4 regions of the Mixta mediterraneensis genome follow, and region 3 is predicted to be linked to each of the others. Evidence: predicted binding sites of a transcription regulator. Region 3 holds the regulator's gene; each other region holds the start of a gene.
What was found. Region 3 encodes LexA, which represses DNA repair genes until DNA is damaged. Its sites were predicted from a motif close to TNCTGTATGTACATACAGNA; they were not measured.
Positions count from the first base shown of each region.

Region 1: a site for LexA is predicted at 1,633-1,652, ahead of QRY16_RS06085 (DNA translocase FtsK 4TM domain-containing protein). Genes of this name have one in related genera too.
Region 2: a site for LexA is predicted at 1,731-1,750, ahead of uvrB (excinuclease ABC subunit UvrB). Genes of this name have one in related genera too.
Region 4: a site for LexA is predicted at 1,704-1,723, ahead of uvrA (excinuclease ABC subunit UvrA). Genes of this name have one in related genera too.

Region 1 is NZ_JASUAZ010000006.1:35,591-38,762, reverse strand. It holds gene QRY16_RS06085 (DNA translocase FtsK 4TM domain-containing protein) at 1-1,572, opposite strand, end outside; gene lrp (leucine-responsive transcriptional regulator Lrp) at 1,691-2,185, opposite strand; gene trxB (thioredoxin-disulfide reductase) at 2,706-3,172, shown strand, end outside.
Region 2 is NZ_JASUAZ010000008.1:106,764-109,935, forward strand. It holds gene bioD (dethiobiotin synthase) at 1-204, shown strand, start outside; gene QRY16_RS07875 (ABC transporter ATP-binding protein) at 205-927, opposite strand; gene uvrB (excinuclease ABC subunit UvrB) at 1,827-3,172, shown strand, end outside.
Region 3 is NZ_JASUAZ010000040.1:10,347-13,518, reverse strand. It holds gene plsB (glycerol-3-phosphate 1-O-acyltransferase PlsB) at 1-897, opposite strand, end outside; gene QRY16_RS17515 (diacylglycerol kinase) at 1,026-1,394, shown strand; gene lexA (transcriptional repressor LexA) at 1,501-2,115, shown strand; gene dinF (MATE family efflux transporter DinF) at 2,225-3,172, shown strand, end outside.
Region 4 is NZ_JASUAZ010000021.1:52,215-55,386, reverse strand. It holds gene uvrA (excinuclease ABC subunit UvrA) at 1-1,623, opposite strand, end outside; gene ssb1 (single-stranded DNA-binding protein SSB1) at 1,849-2,391, shown strand; gene QRY16_RS13485 (hypothetical protein) at 2,694-2,924, shown strand; gene QRY16_RS13480 (DMT family transporter) at 2,936-3,172, shown strand, end outside.

The DNA.
Region 1 (3,172 bases), on a different contig from region 3:
TTGCTCTGGAACATAGCGTTGCTGCTGTTGCTCTGCAAATTGACGAGCGAGCGAAGCCTGCTGCAGAGCGTCTTCATCCTCTTCTTCCTGCTGCCAGTTTTCCCCATAGCGCTGCTGTTGTTCAGACTGAAAAGCTTCACGCAGTTTAGCCTGTTGTAATGCTTCCTCGTCATCTGGCGTCCAGGTGGCATTTTCTTCCGCGGCCATGGTTGACTGAGTAGCACTGGACCTTTCCGCTTTAGCCTTCTCTTCCGCCATACGCTGTGAAGGCAATTTAATGCCATAAGATGCTAACTCACGACGCGTCGGCAGTTTCACCGGATTGGGACGTGGTAAAGATGGCCCGATCCCTTGCTTAACCTGCGGGTTGTGATTGATTTCAGGAGCAGGATCAAACGTCGGTGCCAGTGCAGACGCACGCGACGCGGCAGACGCAGCGGCAGTGCTGACAACGGCGGCGGCTATCGCGGAAGGCACTTCTGGCAATGAGGAGGATGTCTCACGCCAGTTGCCCATTTTAGGTTCATCATCTGTAAAAGCAGAAAACTGCGGCGCTGAAACTGGTTTTTCTTCAGGCACTTCAAAGCGATAAAGTGGCGGCGAACTGTCTGGTGCTTGCGAGGAAGCAGGTTTAAGGGGAGCCGCCTGGACTGTTTCAGATGGCGCAGCAGGCGAAGCCGGCGACGCCGCTGAAACAGGCGCTGCAGGTTGTACCGGTGCTAATTTAACCTCTGCGGCTTCTACTGTGGCGGTCACAGCAGCACTGGTTGCCGCCGCCGCTTTCGCTAATAACGGATCCTGCGGGTTGTTAACCTCGCTGGCAGGTGCGCTATGTGGTGCAGCCAACAGCACATCATCGTCATCCTGTGGGATAGCATACAAACTGGATGCAGGCGCAGATGCAGCGTCTTCGTCATAGTCCGCCTCATCTTCTTCCTGCCATCGTTCATCATGACGTGATCGATTGCTGGCAAAAGTCAGTATGCCCATGACTACGCCGCCAATTCTTTCGGCAATCGTCAGCCATGACCAGCCGGTATACAGCGTAACACCCGCCGCCCAGACGCACAGCAACGCTAGCGTACCGCCCGCTGGACTAAACCATGGCGCAATGGCGTTACTAACCAGGCTACCAATTACGCCACCAGACGCGAAATACCAGATGTCATCCGCGTTCAGTGCCGCCATGCCGCACGTAGTGACTACCAGCGCCAGCACGCCGATTAAACGTAAGCCAACAGCAAAATAATCGAAATAATCCTGCTTATCACGCTGGCGAAAAGCGATCCAACACAATCCAAGAATGACCGGAGGAATGGCATAAGCCATAACGCCAAAAATGAAAAGCAAGGTATCCGCAAGCCAGGCGCCAACGCTCCCGCCAATATTGTGGATAGGTTCGTGCCAGGCCGTTTGCGACCAGCTCGGATCGGAAGGGTTAAAGCTGACCAAAGAAACCATCAAATAGATGGCAAAAAGCGCCACCAGGATGAGCAACGCTTCCAGTAGACGACGTCCACTGCTCAGCGATTGTAACGAAACGTCTTTATCTTCTGTGTATTCCTGGCTCAAGAGGACTCTCCAGGTGCCTGTAAAGTATGAAGCAACAGCGCCGGGCAACCCCGACGCTGATCCTGTATGAATTCACAGGAGTGTATCGAAATCCCACAGGTTTTGCACCTGCTCCGCATCAGCGAGTTTTGATCACCAGGCGATTGCTCTGTTTGACCTCTTCCATCACTACATAAGTACGCGTGTCGTTAACGCCTGGCAGACGCAACAAGGTTTCGCCCAACAGTTTGCGATAGGCAGACATATCAGGTACACGTGTTTTCAACAGATAGTCAAAATCACCGGAAACAAGGTGACACTCTTGAGTTTCCTCAAGTTTTTGCACAGCGGCGTTAAATTGCTCAAAGACGTCTGGGGCGCCACGATTCAGAGTAATCTCAACGAATACCAGCAATGATGCATCCAGATAATGCGGGTTTAATTGTGCGGTGTAGCCCAGTATAAAACCCTGACGTTCAAGGCGGCGCACGCGCTCAAGGCATGGCGTAGGCGATAGCCCTACGCGTTTGGAAAGTTCTACGTTTGAAATACGACCGTCTTTCTGCAGTTCATTCAGAATATTTCTGTCGATTCGATCGAGATCTTTCCCGGGGCGTTTCTTATTGTCTACCATTATTATTGTCTCTCTTCATTCCTTCCCTTTACCTGCCACACCCTGAAAAACGCTCATTGTTCGGGGCATTTTGAAGTGAAGTATCAGAGCCTGTGCTAACGCACTCATCCGCATGACGCATGCTGTCTGTCCACATCATGCGTCATTACCAATGTCAGGCTGCATTTATTCGACGTTGCGCGCAAAACAAGACATAACGCCCTATTTTGTTTCGACTAACGCCCTTCGCTTCTGACACTGTTTTCGCAAATGCGCAGGCGATTGTCAAAGTAAAATGTCCAAATCCAGTACAAGATGCCAGACAGTCGTCTGGGTAACTGTTTTTAAATGAATATTTTTGAGCAGCTGCACCACAAAAAACCGATTTTTGCCCCATTGTGGCGCACAGGGGGAGCGAAAACCGGCTTCATCGTCTACGCCGTTTGCAGCTATCGTTAACAAAATCGCGCAAGCCTTGTCATTGCAACACGTTATTCCCTACAATCGCAGGCTATGTCAGCCGAATGAAACTGAGGAACGCATGAGTACGGCAAAACACAGTAAGTTACTCATTCTGGGCTCTGGTCCAGCAGGTTATACCGCAGCGGTTTATGCTGCACGCGCCAACCTGAATCCGGTGTTAATTACCGGGCTGGAAAAAGGCGGACAGCTGACCACAACCACAGAAGTGGAGAACTGGCCGGGTGACCCACACGATCTGACAGGCCCATCCTTGATGGAACGCATGCACGAACATGCGGAGAAATTTAATACCGAGATCATTTTTGACCATATTCACAGCGTTGATTTGCAGAGCCGACCGTTTCGTTTAACCGGCGACAGCGGCGAATATACCGCCGACGCGTTGATTATCGCCACAGGTGCCTCTGCACGCTACCTGGGTTTGCCCTCTGAAGAAGCCTTTAAAGGTAAAGGCGTTTCAGCCTGCGCCACCTGCGATGGGTTCTTTTATCGTAATCAAAAAGTCGCAGTCATTGGCGGCGGCAA
Region 2 (3,172 bases), on a different contig from region 3:
CTTACGTCTGATGCGATAAAAGCACGTGGGCTGCGCCTGGCGGGCTGGATCGCCAATACCGTTTTGCCGCCGGGCAAACGCCACCAGGAGTATCTTACTACGCTGAAACAGCGTTTACCGGCACCCTGTCTCGGCGAGATTCCGTATCTCACCGATGCCGCCCAGTATGCCGACTGTGGCCGCTATTTGACCTTGCCTGCCTGATCACATCACCGTCAGCCATTTGTTGACGGTGAAATCATCTAACTGCGCCACTTTGCCCTGCGCCACATTGCGCCCGCGGTGCAGCAGTAGAAAATAATCGGCAACCCGACGAATCAGTGACACACGCTGCTCCAGCAGCAATATCGTCATGCCGTAATCCAGATTGAGGCGGCGGATCAAATTTCCCATTTCTTCTTCCAGCCATGGCGACATGCCATCGGTGGGCTCGTCCAGAATTAACAGTTTGGGCTGTAATACCAGCGCCCGCGCTAGCGCCAGCTGCTGTTGTTGATCAACCGGCAGATCGCCACTGCGCTGCTGGCGTAAAGAATAGAGGGCAGGAAACAGATCAAATACCATTTCAGGGATAGCGCGATGGCGATCTGCCTGATCCGCACCTGCCAGTAGCGCGATCAATAAATTATCTTCAACACTCATCTGCGTGAAAATATGGCTTCCTTGAGGTACATAGCCAATGCCTCTGCGCGCGCGTTGTTCAGCCGGTTGCAGCAGCAAATCCTCCGGCGGTGCGCCATTTTCCTGCCAGAATATTGAGCCACTGTTGATCGGCAGTTTGCCCATAATGCAATTCACTAACGTGGTTTTGCCCATACCGGGGCGACCCAGAACGCCGGTACAGGTGCCGGGGGGGAGATCCAGATCCACATCCCACAGTATGTGATTTTGACCGTAAAATTGATTTACCGAACGTAAACTCAGCATCTTATACACTCCTTCCAGATAATTGGCCTGAATGCTTCCGCTCTTTGTCGTCTGGCAAACAAGACATCAACAATGGCGCTTCCGCCATTGCCGCACAGTACGCCAACGAGCGCGGGGACGCTTACCGATACCAGAACTTGCAATTCTCAGGCCAGATTCAAAATATGGCCTGTTCTAGCCTGAGAAAGCGATAAAATGGCGGCCAAACATGAGAAATGTTTAACCATTTCTGAAGTGATAAAAACATTGCACTCAGACAGTGCCGGATGCTTAACGGTTCTGGTACAGCTGTGCTGTGACGAAGCACCGCACCTGATGATGACCGGCCTTTAAAAGACTCTTTCAGCGAGTAAATTTTTCATCAAGGCTCCAAAAGGATAGTTAAAGCTTTACAGAAAGGGGCAAATTTAGCCGAAAAAAATTTATTTCTAAGCGGGATTTTGCTGGGGGAAAAATTATACACAGCCGATGGCGACAGGGCTGACTTTAGTTATCCACTATTCCTGTGGATAACCTTGTGCATTAGGTAATGAAAACAGGTTGAAAGCGAGGAAATACGCGGCTTGTTCACATTATGCTGAGAAACTGGGCTTTTCGGCCTTAATGAATAAATTCAAAAAGTTAATAAAAAACAAGCCTAAGGATTATCCGGCAGTTCATCAAACCGTAATTTTATGACGCTCTATTGACAAATGTTAAAATGACGCTCCATCTGGGGATAACCTTGCGCAACAAAGATGCCGTGTCTGGCTTATACATTCTGTTTACAGATTACGGCGACTTTCCTCATAACAGTGCAGAATTACTGTTGTTATATCCAGTATTTTTTTCTGGTAAAATTGCCATAGCGGAGTAAACTTATCGCCTGCCCGCCGACTTCTTCAGCAGGAACCACATTCATGAGTAAAGCCTTTAAATTAAATTCTGCTTTCAAGCCCTCTGGCGACCAGCCTGAAGCGATCCGTCGCCTGGAAGAAGGGCTTGAGGATGGACTGGCTCATCAGACGCTGCTAGGCGTAACCGGCTCGGGGAAAACGTTTACCGTAGCCAACGTCATTGCCGATCTTAATCGGCCTACGATGGTACTGGCACCGAATAAAACGCTGGCGGCGCAGCTCTATGGTGAAATGAAAGAATTTTTCCCGGACAACGCTGTGGAATTCTTTGTCTCTTATTACGACTATTATCAGCCCGAGGCCTATGTTCCCAGCTCCGATACCTTTATTGAAAAGGATGCCTCGGTAAACGAACATATCGAGCAGATGCGCCTTTCCGCGACCAAAGCGCTGCTTGAGCGCCGCGATGTGATTGTGGTGGCGTCGGTTTCAGCGATCTACGGTCTGGGCGATCCCGATCTCTATCTGAAAATGATGCTCCATCTGACGCGCGGCATGATTATCGATCAGCGCAGTATTCTGCGCCGTCTGTCGGAGCTGCAATACACCCGTAACGATCAGGCTTTCCAGCGCGGCACGTTCCGCGTGCGCGGTGAGGTGATCGACATCTTTCCGGCAGAATCCGATGACATCGCGTTGCGTGTGGAACTGTTTGATGAAGAGGTCGAACGGCTGTCGTTATTTGATCCGCTGACCGGTCAGGTGGAGTCGGTGATCCCGCGTTTTACCATTTATCCCAAGACGCACTATGTCACGCCGCGCGAGCGTATATTGCAGGCGATGGAAGACGTTAAAGTTGAGCTGGCTGACCGTCGCAAAGTATTACTGGAAAACAATAAGCTGTTAGAAGAGCAGCGTATTACTCAGCGTACCCAGTTTGATTTGGAGATGATGGGCGAATTAGGTTATTGCTCCGGTATCGAAAACTATTCGCGCTATCTTTCCGGGCGCGGACCGGGCGAAGCGCCACCCACGTTATTTGATTATTTGCCTGCGGATGGGTTGCTGGTGGTGGATGAATCCCACGTCACCATTCCACAAATCGGCGGCATGTACCGCGGCGATCGGGCGCGTAAAGAAACGCTGGTGGAATACGGTTTCCGCTTGCCGTCCGCGCTGGATAACCGCCCAATGAAATTTGAAGAGTTTGAAGCGCTGGCCCCACAAACGATTTATGTCTCCGCGACGCCAGGCAATTATGAACTGGAAAAATCGGGCTCCGAAGTTATCGATCAGGTGGTGCGCCCGACCGGTTTGCTGGATCCGATCCTTGAGGTGCGCCCGGTCGCGACCCAGGTTGACGATCTGCTGTCAGAGATCCGCCAGCGCGTGGCGATCAACGAGCGCGT
Region 3 (3,172 bases):
GTGGCCATCTTGCGCCAGCTGACGAACGCGTTCGCCGCCGTTCACGTTAATGCCTTGATAGAGGCGGCTCCACAACCAGCCCATGACACGATCGGTAACGCGAATCGCTTCATAGGAGAAGTCGGCCGCAATTTCTTCCATCATCTCAACCGCATTTTGCTGCGCTTTTTCATGAGAGATTTTTTTGCTGCGTGCTTCATCTTCAACCGCTTTCTCAATGGCTTTTGATTGCAACAAGCGACTGAAGAGATCCTGACGGGCTGGCAAGCGCGGCCCAATTGCAGCCAGACGCTGACGAGCAAAGTGTATACGCGCGACGCGTGCCAGCTTCTGAGCGATAGATTGATCGGTGCCATGCTCGGTCGCCATACGGCGCAGCGAAACGGTAGGAGAGAAACGCACAAAACTGTCACGCCCGTGCCAGACTACCGCGAAGAATTTTTGCACGCTATTCAATACGCGCAAATGCGGTGTATCTTCACCCTGAACCTCGCGGCCAGGCGCACGACCAAACATAACCGTCACCGGTAGCATTTGAATATCGAGATCGGGGTTATTGCGGTGTAAATCGAGATAATCATGGAAGATCTTGACCGACTCAACACTCGGCACGAAATAGGGAAATACGCGCGGCCCGTCGTGAATAAAAACGTGGCGTGGCAGCAGTGTTCCATCAATCTCCAGCGGAGAGAGGGGATCAGGGAGATCGTGTTTAATACACTGCGCGCGTAAAGTCAGTAAGTCGGCCTTCGAATCGTAAGGCAGAACATACATAATGGGCCGGGTAGGGTCCAGCCCATGTTCAGAAACGGGATCGGCCGGAATGGCCTTACTCTTTACCAAAAACGAGAGTGGTAAATTCAGTAATTTATAATAAAGTTTACGCCAACCTGACATAGACAACATGAAGCCTCTTGTTAGCAAAGCGCCGCAAGCATACCAGAAAGTGCAGCGAAGATCTGTGGTGGTGCCAACGGCACGCAGCCCAGACATTGACGTCAATTCATTGAAAGGGTTCCCATCACATGGCAAATAATGCCGTCGGTTTTATCAGAATAGTGAAAGCTGCCGGTTATTCGTGGCAAGGACTGCGCGCCGCATGGCGACACGAGGCGGCCTTCCGCCAGGAAGCGATTGCGGCTTTAATTGCGATCGTCGTGGCTTGCTGGCTGGACATAGACACAATAACCCGCGTATTAATGATTGGTGCCGTGGTATTCGTCATCATTGTTGAAATCCTGAATAGCGCCATTGAGTCGGTGGTTGATCGTATCGGACCAGAACACCATCCACTGGCGGGGCGAGCAAAAGACATGGGTTCAGCTGCTGTATTGCTGAGCATCATACTGGCCGTTTTTGTTTGGATCGCCTTGCTTTGGTCGCATTTGCGATAGGCTTTCCAGAAGCTGTCAACCGGCTGATTATTCCCCCACTTTCGGTTTCCATTTCGCCAATACCTGTATATACTCACAGCGACTGTATAAACAACCAGGGGGCGGGATGAAAGCGTTAACCAGCAGGCAGCAGCAGGTCTATGACCTGATTCGCGATCACATTAATCAAACAGGCATGCCGCCAACGCGTGCAGAAATCGCCGCGCAACTGGGCTTCCGTTCACCTAATGCGGCAGAAGAACATCTCAAAGCATTAGCGCGTAAGGGCGTAATTGAGATTGTCTCTGGTGCTTCCCGTGGGATCCGCCTGTTAATGGAAGAAGAGGCCTCTGAAGGTTTGCCGTTAATTGGCCGTGTTGCCGCCGGTGAACCCTTGCTGGCACAAGAGCACATCGAAACGCATTACAAAGTCGATCCTGATCTGTTTAAACCGGCAGCAGATTTCCTGCTGCGCGTCAGTGGTATGTCAATGAAAGACATTGGCATCATAGACGGGGATTTACTGGCAGTGCACAAAACGCAAGACGTGCGTAATGGACAGGTGGTTGTCGCGCGTATTGATGATGAAGTCACGGTAAAACGCTGGAAAAAACAGGGTTCTGTTGTGCATCTCCTGCCAGAAAACAGTGAATTCGAACCAATTATAGTCGATACGCGTGCTCAATCGCTGACAATTGAAGGCTTAGCGGTTGGTGTGGTTCGTAATGGTGAGTGGCTGTAATCCTGCGTTAGCCGCTTCCGTTCGTTGATCCTGATGCTATTCTGTCTGCCCACGTTTCGCCGCTGCTGTTTTAACTGTTGATGCAGCGGCTCTGAGCACGGATCTGCGAATGCGTTTTCTGACTGCAACCGATAAAAATCTTTGGCGGCTGGCGCTGCCCATGATCCTTTCTAATATCACCGTTCCACTGCTTGGGCTGGTCGATACCGCTGTTATTGGTCACCTTGATAGTCCGATTTATCTCGGCGGCGTAGCCGTTGGCACCACGATCACCAGCTTCCTGTTTATGCTGTTACTTTTTTTACGCATGAGTACCACCGGTTTAACAGCGCAGGCTTTTGGTGCAAATAACAAAGCTGCGCTGGCGCGCGCGCTTACGCAGCCGTTAATGTTGGCGCTGCTAGCCGGAGTAATATTTATTTTTCTACGCGATCCGGTTAGCCAACTCGCTACGCGTTTGATCGGGGGGAATCCGCAGGTACTGGAGCAGGCGACGCTGTTCATCCACATTCGCTGGCTTAGCGCCCCCGCGACGCTGGCAAACCTGGTCATCCTGGGCTGGCTGCTTGGCGTCCAGTATGCCCGGGCACCGGTGATCCTGCTGGTGGTAGGGAATCTGGTTAATATTCTGCTCGATTTATGGCTGGTGCTGGGGTTGCATTGGGAAGTAGCGGGTGCAGCGACAGCAACCGCATTAGCGGAATACGTAACGCTGGCGGTAGGCATCGCGATGGTATGGCGCGTATTAGCGCTACGCGGCATTGATATGGCTTTGATTAAGCAGAGCTGGCGTGGCGATATGGGCCGTCTGTTAAGGCTTAATCGCGACATTATGCTGCGTTCGCTGATGCTGCAACTCTGTTTTGCTTCGCTGACAATGTTGGGCGCACGTATTGGGCCTGACGTGGTGGCTGTTAATGCCGTACTGCTGATGTTTATTACTTTCACCGCTTACGCGCTTGATGGTTTTGCCTATGCTGTAGAAGCATTTGCCGGTGAAGCGCATGGCGCAAAAGACGGCAGTAAATTAATGCATGTCTGGCATGCTGCCTGTCGT
Region 4 (3,172 bases), on a different contig from region 3:
GACTGTATTACCAAGATCGCGCAGGTGGATCAGCGTACCGAGCAGGCGTTCATTATCACGCTGATGTAAACCGATGGATGGCTCATCCAGCACATACATCACGCCGACTAACCCGGCGCCAATCTGACTTGCCAGACGGATACGCTGTGCTTCACCACCGGACAGCGTTTCCGCTGAACGCGACATGGATAAATAATTCAGGCCGACATTTACCAAAAAACTCAGACGATCGCTGATCTCTTTCAGAACTTTTTCAGCGATTTTGGCGCGCTGGCCGCTTAGCTTCAGATTCTCGAAAAAAGACATGGCGTGGCCAATGCTCATTTCGGAGATGGTCGGCAGTGTGGTGTTTTCAACGTAAACGTGTCGGGCTTCGCGACGCAAACGCGTGCCCTCGCAGCTGGCGCAGGCACGATTGCTGATAAACTTCGCGAGTTCTTCACGCACTGCTGATGACTCGGTCTCTTTATAGCGGCGTTCCATATTATTCAGCACGCCTTCAAACGGATGACGGCGCACCGAGGTATCACCACGATCGTTGATATATTTGAATTCGATACTCTCTTTGCCAGAACCGTACAAAATGACTTTTTGCACGCTGTCTTTCAGGCTACTGAATGGCGCTTCAATGTCGAAACTGAGATGTTCGGCCAGTGAGCGCAGCATCTGGAAATAATAGAAGTTACGGCGATCCCAGCCGCGAATTGCCCCGCCTGCCAGCGACAGCTCGGCATTTTGTATCACCCGATCGGGATCAAAATACTGCTGTACGCCTAAGCCATCACAGGTTGGGCAAGCTCCGGCTGGGTTGTTAAAGGAGAACAGCCGTGGTTCCAGTTCACTCATGCTGTAACCACAAACCGGGCAGGCGAAGTTAGCCGAGAACAGCAGCTCTTCCGTTGCAATGTCATCCATATCGGCGACGATTGCGGTGCCGCCAGACAGCTCCAGCGCCGTTTCAAACGATTCTGCCAGACGTGTTGCCAGATCTTCACGCACTTTGAAGCGGTCAATGACCACTTCAATAGTGTGTTTTTTTTGCAGTTCAAGCTTCGGTGGATCGGAGAGATCGCACACTTCACCATCAATACGCGCACGGATATAACCCTGTGTCGCCAGGTTTTCCAGTGTTTTGTTATGCTCACCTTTACGATCTTTCACCACTGGTGCCAACAGCATCAGGCGGCGACCTTCAGGCTGGGCCAGCACCTGATCAACCATCTGACTGACTGTCTGTGCTGCCAGTGCAACGTCATGATCCGGGCAGCGGGGTTCGCCCACACGAGCAAACAGCAGGCGCAGATAATCATGAATTTCAGTGATCGTGCCGACGGTTGAGCGCGGGTTGTGTGACGTAGATTTCTGCTCAATAGAGATGGCTGGCGACAGCCCTTCTATATGATCGACGTCCGGTTTCTCCATTAAGGAAAGAAACTGGCGCGCATAGGCAGAGAGCGACTCCACATAGCGGCGTTGGCCTTCCGCATACAGCGTATCAAACGCCAAAGAGGATTTACCGGAACCTGAAAGGCCGGTTACCACAATGAGTTTGTCACGCGGGATGATCAGGTTGATGTTTTTCAAATTATGGGTGCGGGCACCACGAACTTCGATCTTATCCATTCACCTTTCCCGGATTAGAAGCACTCTCCGTGCCTTGCCGACACGGTCAGAATAAACGCATCATTATGGCACAAAAAATAGCCTGAATAAATATCCAGTACTTCTTTGCTTTTTGGCGAAGCAATGTTCAAAATTGGAAGCCTGCTCGAAAGTGGGAACAGCATTCAGGACGTGTTAGAATTAACCGTTTAGACTTTTAGCATTAACTCATCGGGAGACAGCAACATGGCCAGTCGTGGCGTTAACAAAGTGATTCTTGTCGGGAATCTGGGTCAGGATCCGGAAGTGCGTTATATGCCAAATGGTGGCGCTGTTGCCAACATTACGCTGGCTACGTCGGAAAGCTGGCGTGACAAACAAACCGGTGAAAACAAAGAAGTTACTGAATGGCATCGTGTCGTGCTGTTTGGCAAGCTGGCTGAAGTGGCCGGTGAATATCTGCGTAAAGGTTCGCAGGTTTATATTGAAGGTCAGTTGCGCACCCGTAAATGGCAGGATCAAGGCGGCCAGGATCGTTACACCACCGAAGTTGTCGTTAACGTTGGCGGCACCATGCAAATGCTGGGTGGACGCCAGGGCGGTAATGCAGGCGCACCAGCAGGGGGGGGCCAGCAGAACAACAATAACGGTTGGGGGCAACCTCAGCAGCCGCAGGGCGGCAATAATCAGTTCAGCGGCGGCGCGCAGTCACGTCCGCAACCGCAGAGCGCACCGGCAAGTAATAATAACGAGCCGCCAATGGATTTTGACGACGATATCCCGTTTTGATCCTTGTGTACGCATAGTCATTCCCTCTGCTAAAAGGCCCGGTCAGCCGGGCCTTTTCTGTTAATACCCTTCCGCCAAAATTCAGCAGCTCAGCACAGGTCGCTCGTCGCCGCATAATGCGTCAATGGCTGTTCTGTTTACCCTTCACCCTGTTGTTTGAACAACTCTTCAGCGCTGGTCCAGGTGCCGATGCCCATCGGCTGTTATGATCAGAGCTTGCCCCCAGATTTAACAGGGGTATCGACACAGTAAGCGGTTGCGCAAACATATATGGCAAACACAACGTAACGAAGAGGGACGACATGCAGGCGTTGCGGTCATTTCTCTGCGAAAACGATCGCGCCCAGTTTCAGCAATTAACGACATTACCGGCTGCAGGGCGCTATCAGGCCATCATTTCCCGCTATACGTTTGAATTGTATACTCCTAAATCACTTGATAATGGCGCTAATGAATCGGGCATGCAGCGCTGTCGCCATCTGCTACAGGCAATTCCTTCGTCATTTCGCCACACTGTGCGGGTTTCTCTATAAAGGAAGAAAAAATGTTTGCTGGCGTAATGTTTGCCCTTACCGCAGGTTTGATGTGGGGATTGATTTTTGTCGGCCCGCTGCTGGTGCCGGATTATCCCGGCACGCTTCAGTCTGCGGGGCGTTATGTGGCATTTGGCTTGATTGCATTGCCGCTGGCCTGGCACGATCGCCAACGCCTGCGCAAACTGGCCTCTGCCGATTGGCGTGAAGCGCTGAAACTCTCTCTGGTCGGAAATTTGCTCTATTAC